DNA from 3 places in the Shinella sp. HY16 genome. Region 2 is predicted to be linked to each of the others. Evidence: predicted binding sites of a transcription regulator. Region 2 holds the regulator's gene; each other region holds the start of a gene.
What was found. Region 2 encodes LexA, which represses DNA repair genes until DNA is damaged. Its sites were predicted from a motif close to TGTTCNNNNTGTGTTCNG; they were not measured.
Positions count from the first base shown of each region.

Region 1: a site for LexA is predicted at 4,299-4,316, ahead of K0P03_RS00260 (DNA recombination protein RmuC). Genes of this name have one in related genera too.
Region 3: a site for LexA is predicted at 4,543-4,560, ahead of K0P03_RS03890 (energy-coupling factor ABC transporter ATP-binding protein). Genes of this name have one in related genera too.

Region 1 covers NZ_JAHYXL010000001.1:49,455-55,545, forward strand. The annotation lists gene K0P03_RS00250 (methyl-accepting chemotaxis protein) at 1-1,849, opposite strand, end outside; gene K0P03_RS00255 (ribokinase) at 2,129-3,028, opposite strand; gene K0P03_RS00260 (DNA recombination protein RmuC) at 3,073-4,245, opposite strand; gene def (peptide deformylase) at 4,391-4,915, shown strand; gene fmt (methionyl-tRNA formyltransferase) at 5,007-5,951, shown strand; gene truA (tRNA pseudouridine(38-40) synthase TruA) at 5,951-6,091, shown strand, end outside.
Region 2 covers NZ_JAHYXL010000001.1:1,778,234-1,784,324, forward strand. The annotation lists gene trpD (anthranilate phosphoribosyltransferase) at 1-482, shown strand, start outside; gene trpC (indole-3-glycerol phosphate synthase TrpC) at 491-1,306, shown strand; gene moaC (cyclic pyranopterin monophosphate synthase MoaC) at 1,320-1,817, shown strand; gene K0P03_RS09095 (molybdopterin molybdotransferase MoeA) at 1,817-3,040, shown strand; gene lexA (transcriptional repressor LexA) at 3,139-3,864, shown strand; gene K0P03_RS09105 (ComEC/Rec2 family competence protein) at 3,858-6,091, opposite strand, start outside.
Region 3 covers NZ_JAHYXL010000001.1:788,614-794,704, forward strand. The annotation lists gene K0P03_RS03870 (thiolase family protein) at 1-1,047, opposite strand, end outside; gene K0P03_RS03875 (class I adenylate-forming enzyme family protein) at 1,025-2,512, opposite strand; gene K0P03_RS03880 (biotin transporter BioY) at 2,517-3,080, opposite strand; gene K0P03_RS03885 (energy-coupling factor transporter transmembrane component T family protein) at 3,117-3,722, opposite strand; gene K0P03_RS03890 (energy-coupling factor ABC transporter ATP-binding protein) at 3,716-4,396, opposite strand; gene K0P03_RS03895 (winged helix-turn-helix domain-containing protein) at 4,578-5,777, shown strand; gene K0P03_RS03900 (hypothetical protein) at 5,774-6,091, opposite strand, start outside.

The DNA.
Region 1 (6,091 bases), 1.7 Mb from region 2:
GCTGGGCGAGCTCGCGTACTTCCTGGGCGACGACCGCAAAGCCCTTGCCGGCTTCGCCCGCGCGCGCCGCTTCCACGCCGGCATTGAGCGCCAGAAGGTTTGTCTGGAAGGCGATGTCGTCGATGACCCCGATGATGTTGGAGATCTCGTGCGAGGAGTGCTCGATACCGCGCATGGCGTCGATCGCCTTCTGCACCACTTCGCCGGACTTGCTGGCGTCGTTGCTGGCCGTTTCCACCGATTTGGCAGCGACGCGGGCATTGTCCGCGCTGGAGTTGACCTGCGAGGTGATCTGGTCGAGGGCGGCCGCCGTCTCTTCCAGGCTTGCCGCCTGCTGTTCGGTGCGGTGCGAGAGATCGGCCGCGCCCTTGGAAATCTCGCCGGTGCCACCGCCGATGTTCCCGACCGAGGCATTGACCGTCTGGATCGTTTCCTCGAGGCTGGCGATCGCCGAGTTGAAATCGTTCTTGAGCTTGCCGTATTCGCCCGGGAAATCACCGGAGAGGCGGAAGGTCAGGTTGCCGGAGGAAAGCTGGGCAAGGCCGTCGCCGAGGCGGGCGACGATGTCGCGCTGGAGGGCACTCGATTCGGCGCGCTCGGCTTCCGATCGGTTGCGCTCGGTCTCGGTCAGCTGGCGCTGGTTGTCGGCTTCGGCTTCCAGGCGCTTGGTGTCTGCAAGCTGGTGGCGGAACCCTTCCAGAGCCTTGGCGACCGAGCCGGTTTCGTCCGAGCGCTCCTGGCCGGCGATCGGCTGGGTATAGACGCCGCTGCTGAGCGTTGCCACGCCGGAAACGAGGCCGGCAAGCGGCTTCTGTACGAAGACGCGAATGGCGATGTAGAGGCCGGCAAGCACGGCGCCGAGAACGATCAGGCCACCGAGGATCATCATGCGGGTCTGGTCGTTGATCGGTGCGGCGATTGCCGCGCGCGGCACGTCGACCAGCACGATCCAGGTCGTGTTGATGTCCGGCAGCGCAAAGGGGTAGACGACGCGGTCGAAGGCGGCCAGCTCGTCGAAGGAGAGGTTCTCGATGCGGCCGGTCTTGCCTGTGGCAAGGGCTTCCTTGACGATCTCGGCACCCTGGCCGTCATAATCCGTCATCAGGAGGTCGGCGTTCGGCGCAACGATCCACTTGCCGGTCTGCGACAGCAGCATGACGCGGCCCTCACCGAAGGGCTTCAGCTGGCTGAGTTTTTCGTTGAGCGTCTTCAGCGAGACATCGACGCCGGTGACGCCGATCAGCTTGCCGCCCGGAGCGACCGGAAAGGCGATGGAGGCCATGGTGAAGCCTTCGCCGGTCGAGCTTTCCTTGTAGGGCTGGCTCATCGCACCCTTGCCGCTGCCGGCAGCCAGCGAATACCACTCGGCCTTGTAGTCGGATTCAAAGGTGGAAAGCGCGATGGAGCCGTCCTTGCGCTTCGTCCAGTAAGGGTTGAACGAGCCGTCCTTGAACGTGCCGGTTTCCAGCTGTTCGGCCGTCTCGCGCGATTTGCCGTCGAAGGCGTTCGGCTCTTCCGCAAACCAGCTGCCGAGCGCGAAACTGTTCTTTTCCGCATTCGCCTTGATGAGGTCGACCACTTCCTTGCGGTCGAAATGCCCGCCGGCCTGGCCTTGCTCGATCACGCCCGCCATGGAGCGCGCGGCGCTGGCCAGCTGGCCGATATCGGTCGCGATGTCGGCGGCGATCGCCTTCGCCTCGGTGTCGGCTTCGGAATAGACGAGATCGGCGACGCGGCTCTGCGTCTGGCCGATGAGTACGGTATTGGAGGCGAGCATCACCAGGGCGATCGTGCCGCCGGTAACCGCGATGAGCTTCGTCGCGAGCGACTTGGCCTGGAACTTGAACATAAAATCCTCACGATGAGAGACGTCCGCGGCGGCACCGCGGAGGAGCACATTCGTTTGCAGGGGGTCTCCATCATGGAGGTCGGGGCGCGCGACCAGCGCCGACGGCAGCCGACCGGAAGGGCCGCGCCTGAGGACTTCAGTAACCTATAAAATATTAATAAATAGCCAAATATCGCCACCACTTCTCGGCGCAACCAGCTGATTTTTCAGGCGCCGCAGCCAATGCGACGCCCGATGTGCCAATTGCGAAATCCGGCGGGCGGAGCCGCCGCATCGACGTCAGATTTCGGCGTCGACGGCGGGAGCGAAGGGGATGGAGGGCTGGGCGCCGGGCTTCAGGCAGGCGAGCGATCCGGCGACGGCTGCACGGCGCAGCGCCTCCTTGAAGCCGAGGCCGGCATCGAGCGAGGCGGCAAGATAGCCGCAGAACGTATCGCCCGCCCCCACCGTATCGATAGGCTCGATCTTGAGGCCGGCGGCGCGGAAGATCTCGTTCTTGCGGATCGCGACGACGCCATCGGCGCCAAGCGTGACGATGATCGTCTGGCCGCTGTCGGCATGCAGTGCGCGCATCGTCGTCTCGCGCGCCTCGTCGGAGAGCTCGCCCTTGCCGACGAAGAGGTCGAATTCCGTTTCATTGGCGACGAGGATATCGGCCATCGCGCCGAGGCGGCGGGCATCGGCGCTGAACGGCGCGATGTTGACGACCGAGATGGCGCCCTTCTGCTTGGCGCTGACGAGCGCGGCTTCGATGGCGGCATTGGGAATTTCGAACTGCAGCATCAGATAGTCGCCACGCGTCATGCCGCCGACGGTGCGCTTGGCGTCCTCCTCGCTGACGGTGCCGTTGGCGCCCGGTACGACGACGATGACGTTCTCACCCTCGTCGTCCACAAGGATATGGGCCGTCCCGGTCGCCTCGGCGGCGGAGCGTACGCCGTTGAGGTCCACGGCGGCGTCGGCGAGCAGGGCCAGCGCCTGGCTGCCGAGCCGGTCGTCGCCCACGGCGCCGGCCATGCGTACGATCGCGCCGGCGCGACGGGCGGCGAGCGCCTGGTTGGCGCCCTTGCCGCCAGCGGCGGTGGTGAAGCTGCTGCCCATCACCGTCTCACCCGGCTTCGGCAGGCGTTCTGGCGTGGCGATGAGGTCCATGTTGATGGAGCCGAAGACGGTGATCATGAGAGGTGCCCCTTATGGTTTCCGCCGGACACTGCCCGAGGCGGTCAGTCTTCGTCAACCACCCTCAGGCGAAGCTGTCCCGTTCGGGTCTCGACAGCCGCCTCCGCCGGTGGAGAAAGCGGTGCGGTTGCCTCGAAATCCATGTCCCCGATGCGCGCGCCGCGCCGCGTGAGCTTCTCTGTGGAGGTCAGGATGAGGTCGACATCCTTCTGGGCTGCGGTGAAATGACCGGAAAGCTTGCGCACCCGGTCGTCGAGCCGCGTCAAATCGTCCATCAGCCTGGCGACCTCGCCCTGGATGACATGGGCCTGCTCGCGCATGCGCTGATCCTTCAGAAGCGCCTGCAATACCTGCACGGAGAGCATCAGCAGCGATGGCGAGACGATGACGATGCGTGCCCGGTGTGCCCGCTGCACGATAGCCTCGAAATTCTCGTGGATGCTGGCGAAGATCGATTCCGAGGGCACGAAGAGGAAGGCGGTGTCCTGCGTCTCGCCGGCCAGCAGGTACTTTTCGGCGATATCGCGGATATGGGTCTCCATGTCGCGGCGGAATTGTTGCGCGGCGAGCTTGGCGGCCTCGGGAGAACGTCCGTCCGACAGGGCATTCCATGCCTCGAGCGGAAATTTCGCATCGACGACCAGGGGTGGCTGGCCGTTCGGCATGCGGATCGTGCAATCCGGTCTGACGCCGTTGGAAAGCTGCGCCTGGAACTGGTAGGCGCCCGATGGCATGGCATCGGCGATGATCGTCTCCATGCGCGACTGGCCGAAGGCGCCGCGCGTCTGCTTGTTCGACAGGATCGCCTGGAGGCCGACCACGTCTTTCGCCAGGGACTGGATGTTGCTCTGCGCATTGTCGATGACGGCAAGCCGTTCCTGCAGGCGGCGCAGGTTTTCGTGCGTCGAGCGGGTCTGTTCTGAGATCGACTGGCCGAGCCGCTGCGTCAGGCCGTCGAGCCGGGCATTGATCGCCTGGTTTGTTTCCGACTGCTTGGAGCCGAAGACCTCGGCCATGGTGGCGACGCGTCCCTGCATTTCCGTCTGCGCTTTCAGGAGTTCGGCAAAGCGCAACTCCGCCATGCCCGCAGCCTCGCGCTGGCGCGCCTGGCTGCGGCGGGCCGAAAGGAGGCCGAAAACGGCGATCAGCGCGGCTGCGAGCAGCATGAGTGCCGGGCCGGGGCCGCCAAGTCGAGTGAGGAAGGAGGCAAGCAACATGTCAAAGGTCGGATCGATCATGCCGCGACCATAACACGGATTGCGGCGGAAACTAGATCATAACGTGAACATAGATGCGCGCACTGCAGCGCCGGCGGCAGTCGAAGCCGATTGAAAGCGTCAAAAAACCGCGCTAAGGAGGCGCATGACCATCAAGCCGCTGATTATCCTTCCCGATCCGATCCTCCGCCAGGTTTCGAAGCCCATCGAGACCATCGACAGCGAGGTGAAGAAGCTCGCCGACGACATGCTGGAAACCATGTACGATGCGCCGGGCATCGGCCTTGCCGCCATCCAGATCGGTGTGGCGCGCCGCATGCTGGTGCTCGACGTTTCCAAGGAGGGCGAGGACAAGAAGCCGCTCGTCTTCATCAATCCGGAAGTCGTCTCCGCTTCGGATACCCGCTCGGTCTACGAGGAGGGTTGCCTGTCGATCCCGGACTATTATGCAGAGGTCGAGCGTCCTGCCGTCATCACCGTCAAGCACCTCGACCGGGACGGCAAGGAGCAGCTGACGGAGGCCGACGGGCTGCTGGCGACCTGTCTTCAGCACGAGATCGATCACCTCAACGGCGTGCTGTTCATCGACCATATTTCAAAGCTGAAGCGCGAGATGGTGATCCGCAAATTCACCAAGGCGGCGAAGCTGCGTGGCAGCAAGGCGCTCTGAGGCGACAACCGCCCAGGTTTCCGTTTTCCCGCAATGCCGGAGGCAAAACGCTTCGCGCCTTTGCCGGTATTGCTTTCATGGAGGCTGACCGATGGCCCTTCGCATCATCTTCATGGGCACGCCGGATTTCTCCGTGCCGACGCTGGAGGCGTTGGTGAAAGCCGGCCACGAGATCGTCGCCGTCTATTCGCAGCCGCCCCGCCCGGCCGGCCGCCGTGGCCTCGAACTGGTGAAGTCGCCGGTGCACCAGGCGGCGGAAAAGCTTGGGCTTCCGGTCTTCACGCCGCTCAATTTCCGCGAGGAGGCCGATCGCGCGGCCTTTCACGCGCTGAAGGCGGACGTCGCCGTCGTCGTCGCCTATGGTCTCCTGCTGCCGGAGGCGATCCTGACCGGTACCCGGCTCGGCTGCTACAACGGCCATGCCTCGCTGCTGCCCCGCTGGCGCGGCGCGGCGCCCATCCAGCGGGCGATCATGGCGGGTGATGCGGAAACCGGCATGATGGTCATGCAGATGGAAAAGGGGCTTGATACCGGCCCGGTCGCGCTCACCCGTCGGGTGGCGATCGGCGACGGCATGACGGCCGGCGAGCTGCATGACGCCCTGATGCAGGCAGGTGGCGCCCTGATGACGGAGGCCATGGCAAAGCTGGAGGCCGGCGACCTGCCGTTGACCCCGCAAGCCGAGACGGGCGTGCTCTACGCCGCCAAGATCGACAAGGCCGAGACCCGCATCGATTTTTCCCGCCCGGCTGGCGATGTGCACAACCATATCCGCGGTCTCTCGCCCTTCCCCGGCGCCTGGTTCGAGCTGCCGGTCGGCGGCAAGCCGGAGCGGGTGAAGGTGCTGGCGAGTGCGCGGGCGAGTGAAACCACGGCGAAGGCTGCCGGCACGGTTCTCGACGACCGGCTCACGGTCGCCTGCGGTGATGGCGAAGCCGTGCGGCTCGTGCGCCTGCAGAAGGCGGGCGGCAAGCCGCTCGACGCAGCGGATTTCCTTCGCGGCACGCCGGTCGCGGCCGGCCAGGTCATCGGCTGATGCCGCGCTACCGCCTCCGCATCGAGTATGATGGCACGCCCTATGTCGGCTGGCAGAGGCAGGACAACGGGCACTCCGTGCAGGGGGCCATCGAGGCGGCCATCCTGTCGCTGACGGGCGAGACCGTCTCGATCCGCGGC
Region 2 (6,091 bases):
CGCTTTCGAACCCCGGCAGCGTCAAACGCCAGCTGCTCGGCGTCTTCTCGCCGCACTGGTTGCTGCCGATCGCCGAAGTGATGCGCGATCTCGGCTCGGAGAGCATCTGGGTTGTGCATGGCGAAGGCCTCGACGAGATCACCACGACGGGCACGACGAAGGTCGCCGCGCTCGAGGATGGCAAGATCCGCACCTTCGAACTGACGCCCGCCGATTTCGGCCTTCCCCAGGTGGCACTGGACGACTTGCGCGGTGGAGACGGCGCGCACAATGCCGCCGCCCTCCTGTCCGTGCTCGGCGGCGCACACATGCCTTACCGGGACATTTCGCTCGCCAATGCCGCGGCCTCGCTCGTCGTCGCCGGCAAGGCGGAAACGCTCAGGGACGGCATGCGCCTCGCCACCGAAGCGCTGGAAAGCGGGCGTGCGCGTACCGTTCTGGAACGCCTTGTCGCAGTTTCCAACGAAGGCCAGGCGGAGTAGGATTGTCCATGACCGATATCCTGAAGAAGATCGAAGCCTACAAGCTGGAGGAAATCGCCGCCGCCAAGGCGCGTGTTTCCCCCGCCGAGCTTCGCGCGCGCATCCGCGACCAGGAGCCGCCGCGAGGCTTCTTTGCGGGCCTCAAGGCGAAAAAGGCGGAAGGCCGCTTCGGCCTCATCGCCGAGATCAAGAAGGCAAGCCCCTCCAAGGGCCTCATCCGGCCGGATTTCGATCCGCCGGCGCTGGCGAAGGCCTATGAGGCCGGCGGAGCCGCCTGCCTTTCCGTTCTCACGGACACACCGAGCTTCCAGGGTGCGCCGGAGTTCCTGACAGCGGCGCGGGCGGCCTGCGCCCTGCCGGCGCTGCGCAAGGACTTCATGTTCGACGGCTACCAGGTGCTGGAAGCCCGTGCCTGGGGTGCGGACTGCATCCTTCTCATCATGGCCTCGCTCAGCGACGACGATGCGAAGATGCTGGAAGACGCCGCCTTCGCGCTCGGCATGGATGTGCTCATCGAGGTGCATGATGCGCCGGAAATGGAACGCGCGCTGAAGCTCAAGTCCAAGCTCGTCGGCATCAACAACCGCAATCTGCGCACGTTCGACGTGGATCTTGCCGTTTCCGAAAAGCTCGCAAGCATGGTGCCGGATGACCGCCTGCTCGTTGGCGAGAGCGGCATCTTCACCCATGCGGATTGCGAACGCCTCGGCAAGGTCGGCATCTCCACCTTCCTCGTCGGCGAAAGCCTGATGCGCAAGGATGACGTGGCGGCCGCCACCCGCGAGCTCCTTACCGGCTCGGCCGGCATGCTGGCAGCGGAATGATGGCGGTCTCGAAATGACGGGCGAGGCCCGCACGCTCACGCATATCGGCGCGTCCGGCGAAGCCAACATGGTGGATGTCGGCGGCAAGGCCGAGACGGTGCGCATCGCGGTTGCCGAAGGGTTCATCCGCATGGCGCCGGCAACGCTGGACCTCATCCTCAAGGGCGACGCCAAGAAGGGCGACGTGATCGGTACGGCGCGGCTTGCCGGCATCATGGCCGCCAAGCAGACCGCCAGCCTCATCCCGCTCTGCCATCCCCTGATGCTGAGCAAGGTCGCGGTCGACATCCGCGAGGACCGCAGCCTTCCGGGACTGCGGATCGAGGCTATGGCCAAGCTGACCGGCCGCACCGGCGTGGAGATGGAGGCGCTCACCGCCGTCAGCGTCGCCTGCCTCACCATCTACGACATGGCGAAAGCCGCAGACCGCGAGATGGAGATCGGCGGCATCCGCCTCGTCGAAAAATCCGGCGGCCGCTCCGGCGACTACCGGCGCGGAGACGCAGGCTGATGTCGCTGCTGCCTGTCGAAGACGCCCTCCATCGCCTGCTTTCGGCCGCCCGGCCGACGCAGCGGACAGAGCTGGTCCGCCTGCATGAGGCGGATGGCCGCGTGCTTGCCGAGGATGTTGCTGCCAGGCTGACGCAGCCGCCCTTCGACAATTCCGCGATGGACGGTTATGCCGTGCGCCACGCGGATATAGCCACGCTCGGCTCGATCCTGAGCGTTGCGGGCATGTCGTCCGCTGGCCACGCCTTCCAGGGCACCGCAGGCCCCGGCGAGGCCGTGCGTATCTTCACCGGCGCCCCGCTGCCGGCCTTCGCCGATACCGTGCTCCTGCAGGAAGATGCCGAGGTTCTGGAAGACGGCCGCATCCGCACCACCTTCCTCACACCGAAGGGGCGCCACATCCGCCCGCGCGGCCAGGATTTTTCCGAAGGCGAAATCGTCCTGAGGGCCGGGGACGTGCTCGATGCCGGCCGCCTGACGGTCGCGGCAGCCATGAACCATGCGGCGGTGACCGTCTATACACGCCCGCGCATCGCCGTGCTCGCCACCGGCGACGAGCTTGTGTCGCCGGGCACGCCTCCAGGCGCCAGCCAGATCATTGCATCCAACACCTACGGCGTCGCCGCGCTCGCCCGCGCGGCAGGCGCGGAGGTGATCGACCTCGGTATCGTCGGCGACGACAAGGACGCGATTCTGAACGCCGTGCGCCACGCGCTGTCGCTCGGTATCGACGCGCTCGTCACGCTCGGCGGCGCCTCCGTCGGGGATTTCGACCTTGTGCAGCCCGTGCTCGGCGAAGCCGGCATGGACCTCGATTTCTGGCGCATCGCCATGCGCCCCGGCAAACCCCTGATGGTCGGCCACCTCGGCGACGTGCACGTCGTGGGCCTGCCCGGCAACCCTGTTTCGAGTCTCGTCTGCTCGCACCTCTTCCTCGTTCCCCTCGTGCGCCGCCTCGCCCGCCTTCCCGCGGAAAACCGCGAACGTCCGGCCATCGCCGCCGTGCCGCTCAAGGAGAACGACCACCGGCAGGACTATGTTCGCGCACGCATTGCCCGCGACCCCGCCGGAGACCTGCTCGTCACGCCCCTCGACAAGCAGGATTCCTCCATGATGAAGGCCTTCGCCGCATCCGAGGGCCTTCTCGTCCGCGCACCCCACGCTCCGGCGGCCCCTGCAGGCGCGCCCTGTACAGTGCTTCTCCTGCGCGAACCATCCGCCTGAACAGTACTATTATTGTTTCAGCAGCCCCTTGCAGAACACATATGGAACAGATAGTGTCTGTTCTGGATTTGTTTCACTCGATTCTCGGTGGAGGGGCCATGCTCACGCGGAAACAACAGGAACTTCTCCTGTTCATTCATGAACGGATGAAGGAGTCCGGTATTCCTCCCTCCTTCGACGAGATGAAGGACGCGCTGGATCTCGCGTCGAAATCGGGCATCCACCGCCTCATCACGGCGCTGGAGGAACGCGGCTTCATCCGGCGCCTGCCGAACCGGGCCCGCGCGCTCGAGGTGATAAAGCTTCCCGAAGCCTATACCCAGAGCCTGCAGCCGCGCCGCGGCTTTTCACCTGCCGTCATCGAGGGCAGTCGCGGCAAGCAGCCCCCCGCTCCCGTCGCCGCCCCGCCGCAGCGCACGCCCATGGCCGAGGTTTCCTCATCCGTCTCCGTTCCTGTCATGGGCCGCATCGCTGCCGGCGTGCCGATCTCCGCCATCCAGAACAACACCCATGACATCACCGTTCCAGCCGAGATGATCGGCAACGGCGATCACTATGCGCTGGAGGTCAAGGGCGATTCGATGATCGAGGCCGGCATTCTCGATGGCGACACGGTGATCATCCGCACGGCGAGCAGCGCCAATCCCGGCGAAATCATCGTGGCGCTTGTCGACGACGAGGAAGCCACGCTGAAGCGCTTCCGCCGCAAGGGCGCGTCGATCGCGCTCGAAGCGGCAAACCCCGCCTACGAGACCCGCATCTTCGGGCCGGACCGGGTAAAAATCCAGGGCAAGCTGGTTGGCCTCATTCGCCGCTATCACTGATCGCCCGGCGGATCGAAACTGCCTGTGCGCCAGTCGTAGCTGCGGTGGCGGGCCCAGGGCCGGTCGAGACTTTCCACGGCTGGTGTGACCTGCGCAACTGAAAAGATGTTGGATAGGCCTTCGGCGTCCGGGTGGATTTCGAGGGCGCCGGTTCGCCTCAGGTGACGCGCCGTCACCAGGCGCGCACCCGAGCGGCAAGCCTTGAGCCGCAGGGCCAGGGACACGACGACGAGGTCGGCAGCGTCGCAGGCCGTGCCCAGGAAGGCGACGTCGTCGAGGGTCACGATCCGCCAGCCGCTTGGCGAGACGGCGGCACAGAATGCCTTTGCCTCGCAGACGAAGCCATTGCCGGCCCGGGCCTCCGCGAGCGCGGACGCCATGGCGTCCCTCGCCTTCTGCCGGTCGGCCCTGCGCCGGGGCTTGTTTCGGCTTTCTGCAGCACCCGTGGTGCTGACGGCTTCTTCAAGGGTCAAGCCGGCGCTTCTGCGGATCTCCGGTTTTACAAGTTCGCCGAGCCGAAGGGCGCGCCGCCACTGCGAATAGATGAAGTCTGGCGGTCTTGCCCGGTTTGTGGCGACGGTTTCGCCGCGAAGGATGGCAACGAGGCGGCCATCCTCGGACACCAGCACTTCCGGCGTGGCACCTCCAGCCGGAAAGCAGGCGATGGCGAGGCCGATCCCGACAAGCAGCGTTCCCGCATGGCGCAGCCGCGTGCGCAGGATGCAGACAAGCCCGCCACCAAGACCGATCAGCAGGAACGCAATCGAGGGAATGCGGCCGGTGACGATCTCGCCCTTCCAGCTCGCAACCCATGTCGACAGCGCGATCATCCACTCGATGCCCTTGCCCATGATCGCGAAGGGCACGCCATCGAGGCCGAAAGGCATGAGCAGTACGGCGATGAGGCCGAAGGGCATGACGATCGCGCTGATGACAGGCATAGCGAGCAAGTTGCCGGCAAGTCCATAGGCCGGGATGCGATGGAAATGGCCGATGGAATAGATCAGGGTCGAGAACCCGCCGATCAGCGAGGACAGGAGCAGCCCGCCGAAGAAGCGCCCCAGCGCACCACCGAACAGTTTCAGGCGCCCTCCCTCGCCCTCGCGGCGGACAGGACGTTCCCGCCAGGCCGCATAGCCGGCGACGAGCCCGAGCGTTGCGGCATAGGACATCTGGAAGCCCGGATTGGTGACGGCCGACGGTGTCACGGCAAGGATGACGATGGCCGAGAGTGCCACGTTGCGCAGGCTGATCGCCGCACGGCCGAACAGCACCGCCAACAGCATGATGCAGATCATGATCCACGAGCGCACGGCGGAGATCGCACCGCCCGAAACGAGGATATAGAGCGTCACCATGACGAGCGCGCCGGCGGCGGCAATCTTCTTGGCGGGATAGCGTTCGGAAAAGCCCGGGATCAGTGCCATCAGAACGCGGGCGCCGACGAGGAAAGTGCCAGCGGCGAGCACCATGTTGAGCCCGGAAATGGCCAGCACATGGGCAAGCCCCGCCTCTCGCAATGCCTCCACCGTTTCCGGGCTGATAGCCCGCTGCTCAGCTGTCACCAGGGCCGCAGCGATCGCGCCGGCATCGCCGCCAATCCGCCCGCGGATATGCTCGGTGAGGTTGTTGCGCCAGGTCGCGACCGTCTGTCGAATCCGACCCTCGACGCCCGGCTCGGCCACTGCAACCGCACGCGGGGCCTGATAGAAGTAGCCGACCGCGCCGGTGCCGGCGAAATAGGCGTCAAAGGCGAAGTCGTTGAGGCCGGAAAGCGCCGGGCCAGAGGGCGGCCCGAGCCGTGCCCGTCCGGTTATCCCACCGCCGATCGGGATCGGCGCATGCCGACTGCGGGCGAGGAGCGTCACCACGCCGGGCGGGCGTTTGAGCACCGGGTCGCGTGTCGTATCGAGCGCGATGCGGTAGCGGATCGCACCCCGTTCGTCACTCTCGCGCGCCAGCACCCGCCCGCTGACATCGGTGGTAACGGGCGCATCAAGCACGACCGTATCGAGCCGCGCGCTTTCGAGCGCCGCCAGCAGCATGCCGACCGGAACGAAGAGTATCGCCCCGGCGGCGAGCGCAGTCCAGTCCTCCCGATGTCGGAAGCGCCAGGCGGGCCAGAACGCGAAGGCAGCGAAAAGCAGCAGTGCTGGAAGCGATGGATCAGTAACGGCGGAAAACCAAAGGGCCGCTCCAGCACCAAGGAAGACCGGCACGAACAGGA
Region 3 (6,091 bases), 990 kb from region 2:
TCCATAGGGGTGGCCGAGCGCCAGCGCCCCGCCCTCACGGTTGACGGCGGCAGGATCGATGCCCAGCGCATCGAGGCTGGCAAGTACCTGGGAGGCGAAGGCCTCGTTGAATTCGATGAAGGGGCCCCGCGCTGCGTCAAGGCCGGGATGGCGCGCGGCGAGCTTCTGCATCGCCGGCACGGGGCCAAGGCCGAGCAGGTTCGGATCGACGCCGGCGACTGCGCTGTCGACGATTTCCAGCAGCACCGTCAGGCCCAGCCTTAGCGCCTCGGCGCGCGAGGTGACGAGCACGACGGCGGCCCCGTCATTGACCGGGCACGCATTGCCCGCCGTCACCGTTCCGTCGGGACGGAAGACGGGTTTCAGGGCGGCGAGTTTTTCCAGCGAGGTATTTTCGCGCGGGCACTCATCGTCAGGGACCGGGCCGGTGGGTGTGACGATCGGTACGATCTCGCCGGCAAAGCGCCCGGCCTTGCGCGCCGCCACGGCGCGGCGGTGGCTTTCGAGCGCGAAGCGATCCTGCCGCTCCCGGCTGATGCCGGCATGGGCGGCGACGTTTTCGGCGGCGATGCCCATGTCCGGATCGCCCACCGTATCCGGCGCCATGCGGGCGCGGCGGAGAGGCTCGGGCGCGCCGCCCGGCGTTGAGGGTGGACGGAAGCGCAGATGCGCGCGGCTGGTGCTCTCGGTGCCGCCGGCAAGATAGACGCGCCCGGCGCCTGCCTGCACCAGTCGCGCTGCCAGCGTAATCGCCTCCAGCCCGGAGCCGCATTGCCGGTCGATCGTCATGCCGGGCACGCAAACCGGAAGGCCCGCCTCCAGCGCGGCAAGGCGCGCGAGATTGCCGGCGCTGTTGGCGGCATTGCCGAGGATGACGTCGTCAACGGCATCCGGCGGCAGTCCCGTCTCCTCGAGGATTTTTCGGATGAGCGGCGCGGCGAGGCTGGCCGGCTCGATGGCAGAAAGCCAACCGCCGATGCGGCCGATCGGCGTGCGGAAGGCCGCGGCGACGACGGGAATGCGGTCAGAGGAAACGGTCGAGTGCATCGCTCTCCTCCGCCACCCATTGCCGGACGGTCTTTGCTGCCACCTTGCCGGAGGGCGTCATGGGTATGGCACGGCACAGCCAGATGCGGCGCGGCTGCTTGTAGCGCGGCAGAAGCGCCGAGAGCGCCGCCGTCAGCGCCTTTGGTGTCAGGCCCGGCTGTTCCGGTTCGATCACGGCAACGAGCTCGCTGCCGAGATCGGCATGCTCGATGCCGAAGACATGAGCGGCACGCACCAGGGCCGTATCGCGCAGCGCCGTCTCCACTTCGGAAGGATAGATGTTGTTGCCGCCTGACAGCACCATGCCGCCGGAGCGGCCGAGGAGGTGCAGCGTGCCGTCCGCCTCCAGGAAGCCGAGGTCGCCAACCGTCGCCAATGTGCCGAAGCGGGAAAGTCCCGCCCCGTCGCCCTGTCCGAGATAGCCGGTGGCGACCAGCGGGCTTTCGACGAAGACCGTGCCCGTCTCGCCCGCCGGCAGCGGGTTACCGGCATCGTCCAGCACGGCAATGTTCACACCCGGAAAGGCCTTGCCGACCGCGGTGGAGGAGACGGCATCGCCCGGTGCGGCGACGGTGACGAAGCCGAGTTCGGAGGCGCCGTAATATTCGCGCAGCGCTGCGGCGGGAAAGTGCGCCGTGCACAGGGCGTGGTCCGTCGCCGTCAGCTTCGCGCCGGCAATCGTGATGGCGGCAACGCCGGTTGCCGGGGGCTCTGCGGCGAGCCGGCGCAGCATGGTGGGCACCAGGACGAGGCGGCGGATGGCGTTGGCCCGGATCGTTGCCAGCGCCGCATCCGGATCGAAATGCGCGGCGGAATGAAAGGCGCCGCCGGCAAGCAGCGTCTCGGTCATCGCATAGAGCGCAAGGCCATGGGCGAGGGGGCCGGGGGCATAGGTATCCAGCGCCCGGTCGATGCCGAAGAAGGGCGCGCCCGTGGCAAGGCTGACGCGCCAAGAGCGCCGGTCGCGGATGATCGGCTTCGGATCGGCCGTCGTGCCCGAGGTGAAGACGATGAGGAACGGGTCGTCGTCGGCCCCTTCCGGCAGCACGGGCGTGTCCAGCGCGGCGCTTTCGGCGATGACCCGCCGGGCACCGTCGCGCCGACTCTCGATGGCAAGATCGGCGCCGTGGGCGGTGACGACGAGGTCGGGGTCGATCTTGCCGATCAGGCGTGTACGCTGGGCTTCCGGCAGGTGCGGGTCGATCAGGGCGGCGCAATGGATGCCGGCCGTTGCAGCCGCAAACGCGGCGGGAAAGAGCGCGTGGTTGCCGGTCATGATCGCGACCAGCCGGGTTTTCGGCCCGATGGTGCTGCGGCCTTCGGGCGCGAGATCACAGAAGGCCGCAAGGAACTGCCGGGCCGTTGCCGCCAGTGCACCATAGGAAAGAACCCGGTCCTCCAGGTGGAAGGCCGGGTTCGAGGGGTTTTCGGCGGCGTGCCGTTCGAGGGCGCCGGAAAGCGGCATCGGCTCAGGCGCGCTGCGGCAGCAGCGGATAGCCGGCAAGCACCGCGCGGCCGGCCAGCATGGCGACGCCGGCCTTGATGATGTCGCCGGGCACGAAGACCATCGAGGCGAGGGCCGTCTCGAAGAAGGCCTTGCCGCTCATATAGGCCAGCCACGGAATGCCGAAGAGGTAGACGACCGCGATGCCGCCGACGATCGAGGCGCCGAGGAAGGCGGCGAACTGGGTCAGCTCCGGCTGGTCTTCCTTCACGAAGCGCTCGGCGATGAGGCCGCAGACATAGGCGCCGAAGAACCAGCCGACGAGATAGCCGGCGGTCGGGCCGGCAAAGACGGCTAGGCCGCCGCGCCCGCCCGACAGGACCGGCAGGCCGATGGCCACGAGCAGCAGCACGAGCAGCACGGCGGCCGCGCCGCGCTTTGCGCCGAGAATGCAGCCGGCGAGCATGACGCCGAGCGTCTGCGCGGTGATCGGCACCGGAATGAAGCCGAGCGTGATCGGCGGCAGCAGGCCCAGCACCACGATGATCGCGGCGAAGAGGGCGACGAGGACGATGTCTCTGGTGGTCATGTCAGGTTCCCCGGTGGACAAAATTGGGTCGAATGCTTAGTGCCGCCGAAAGCCGCGCGCGTCAATCGCCATGGCGATCGTATCGGCGTCCTTCAGCGTCAGGATGATGAGCGGCACGAGAGTGGTCAAGGGCCGGACCGGCAGGCCGCGCGCCCGGTGGGCGTCGGTGATCTCGCCGTAGCGCGCGAAGATCTCCGGCACGAAGCGGATGACGAGGCCGACCGCGAGGCTCACATCGGCCGCGCGCACGAAGCCGAAGCGTTCGAGCGGTGTCAGGAGCCGGGTGATCTCGTCCATGAAGGCGGGAATCGAGGTCGTGGCGGTAACGGCGGCAGCCAGCAGAACCAGTGCGCTCAGCCGGGAGAAGACAACCAGCGCCTCGTGCAGCGAATGGAAGGCGTAGTTCGCGATTGCGACGAGGAGCACCGTGAAGAGCACGAAGCGCACGCGCCGGAAGGCCTCGCGAAGACCAATGCCGGTCGAAAGGCAGAGGGCGGCCGAAAGCCCGAGCGCCGGCACGAGGATGCGCAGGTCGGCAACGACAAAGAGCCCGATCGCGGCGGCAAAGAGCGTGAGCAGCTTGCCGCGCACCGGCATGCGGTGCAGCAGCGAGTCGCCCTCGATGTCGAGCCCGTTCAGCATGCCGCGATCCCCCGATAGGCGCGGATCGCCTCGGCCGGCCGGTCGTCGGCCGCAAGCCGGCCCTCGTGGAACACCAGTACCCGGTCGAACCCCTCCAGCAGGGCGAGATCGTGCGTGATGACGAGCACCTGTTCCGGCAGGCCCGCAACGGTGCGCTCGATGAGCGCGCGGTTCTTCAGGTCGAGCTGGTTGGTCGGCTCGTCGAGGATCAGGAGGTCCGGACCGGTGACGAGCACGCTGGCGATGGCGCCGAGTTGCGTCTCGCCGCCGGAAAGCTCGTGCACGCGCCGCCGTGCGAGGTGGGATATGCCGAAGCGCGCGAGCACCGCCTCCGTCCGCGCCGCGATCTCCGCCTTGTCGAAGCCGCGGTTCTTGAGGCCGAAGGCGATGTCTTCGGCCAGGATCGGCAGGATCATCTGGTGCTGCGGGTTCTGGAAGATGAACCCGGTTTTCCCGCGCGCAGCCGCTTCGTCGGCCACCGTGTCCAGCCCGGCGACCGTCACCGTGCCGCCCGTCGGCTTGACGAGGCCGTTGATCAGCCGCGCCATGGTGGTCTTGCCCGAACCGTTGAGCCCGACGACGCCGATGCGCGGCTCGCTCAGCGCAAGCGTCAGCGGGTGCAGCGCGGTGCGTCCGGCATAGGTCACCGTTGCGGCGGAAAAGACGATATCCAAAAGCGGGGTCCCGTTTCGTGGATGGTGGGGGAGCTATAGGCAATTCTACTGCATGTGCGAAGAGGTTTTCCGCGCCGGTCTGTTCGATAAGCGACACTCGTGTGACGGGCACAGCGGTCCGATCCCGCTTGGCCATCGAAAATGTGTAGAACAAACCAAGAATATGTGTCTATCATCCTCCATGACGATTCTTCTCTCCAATGCCGAGGCCCGGCGCATCTTTCTCGCCCGCCAGGGTCTGAGCGCTCCGCCCGGCCGCCTGCTCGGCAAGGCGGACCTGCTGAACCTCATCCACGACATCGGCTTCGTGCAGGTCGACAGCATCGCCACCGTGGAGCGGGCGCATCACCAGATCCTGTTCTCGCGCAACCAGACCTATCGCCGCGAGCATCTGACGGCGCTGCTGGAGAAGGACGGCGACCTCTTCGAACACTGGACCCATGATGCCTCGGTCATCCCGAGCAGCTTCTTCCGCTACTGGAAACACCGGTTCCGCCGCAAGGAGGCCTCGATGACCGAGCGGTGGCGCCGATGGCAGGGCGAGGGCTTCGACAAGGCGTTCGGCGAGACCTACGAGCGCATCGCCTCCGGCGGCGCGGTCCTCTCGCGGGACCTCAAGGCCGACGACCACAAATCCGGCGGCTGGTGGAACTGGCATCCGAACAAGACGGCGCTGGAATATCTCTGGCACACGGGCAAGCTGGCGATCGCCCGGCGCGAGAACTTCCAGAAGGTCTACGATCTCGTCGAGCGCGTGGTGCCGGCCCATCACCATGCGCCGGACGTCGAGCACGATGCCTTTGTCGACTGGGCCTGCCGCAGCGCGCTGGAGCGGTTGGGTTTTGCCACCCATGGCGAGATCGCCGCCTTCTGGGACCTCATCTCGCCGGAGGAGGCGAAGGCCTGGGTGGAGGACCATCGCGAGGAGCTGCGCCCGGTCTCGATCGAGCCGGCGGACGGCGGCAAGCCGCGCGCCTCGCACGCCTTTGCCGATTTCCCGGCCTGCCTTGGCAATGTGCCCGAACCGCCCGCCCGCCTGCGCGTGCTCTCGCCCTTCGATCCGCTGATCCGCGACCGAAACCGCACCGAACGGCTGTTCGGCTATTTCTACCGCATCGAGATCTTCGTGCCGGAGCCCAAGCGGCAATATGGCTACTACGTCTTCCCGCTGCTCGAGGGCGACCGCCTCGTCGGCCGCATCGACATGAAGGCCGACCGCAAGGCCGGTACGCTCGACGTCAAGCGGCTGTGGTGGGAGCCGAAGGTCCGCGCCTCTGCCGGCAGGCAGGAGAAGCTTGAGGCAGAGCTGGCCCGCATTGCGAAGTTCGCGGGCGTGGAGACGGTGCGGTATCTGGACGGCTGGCGCGGGGACGCGGGTTAGGCCGTCACCGGCCGCCCGCCGAAGGCGGCTTTGCCCTTTTCCGTAAGCGCACGGAATTTTTCGGAGGCGCCCGTCAGCTTGGCGTCCCATTCCGGGTCGGGCACCTGGCCGCGGATCGTGTCGAAATACACGGCCATCAGCGCGGCGATCGCGAAGGGCTCCAGCACGGCGGCCTTGAAGGCCCAGGCGAAGACGATGGCGACGACGAAGCTGTAGCCCGCGATCTCGCCCGGAAAGGCGTAGAGGATCGCACCGGCGGGGGCGAGGGCGAGGAGGAAGACGACGATCGACAGCACCCAGAGGAAGACGGCGAG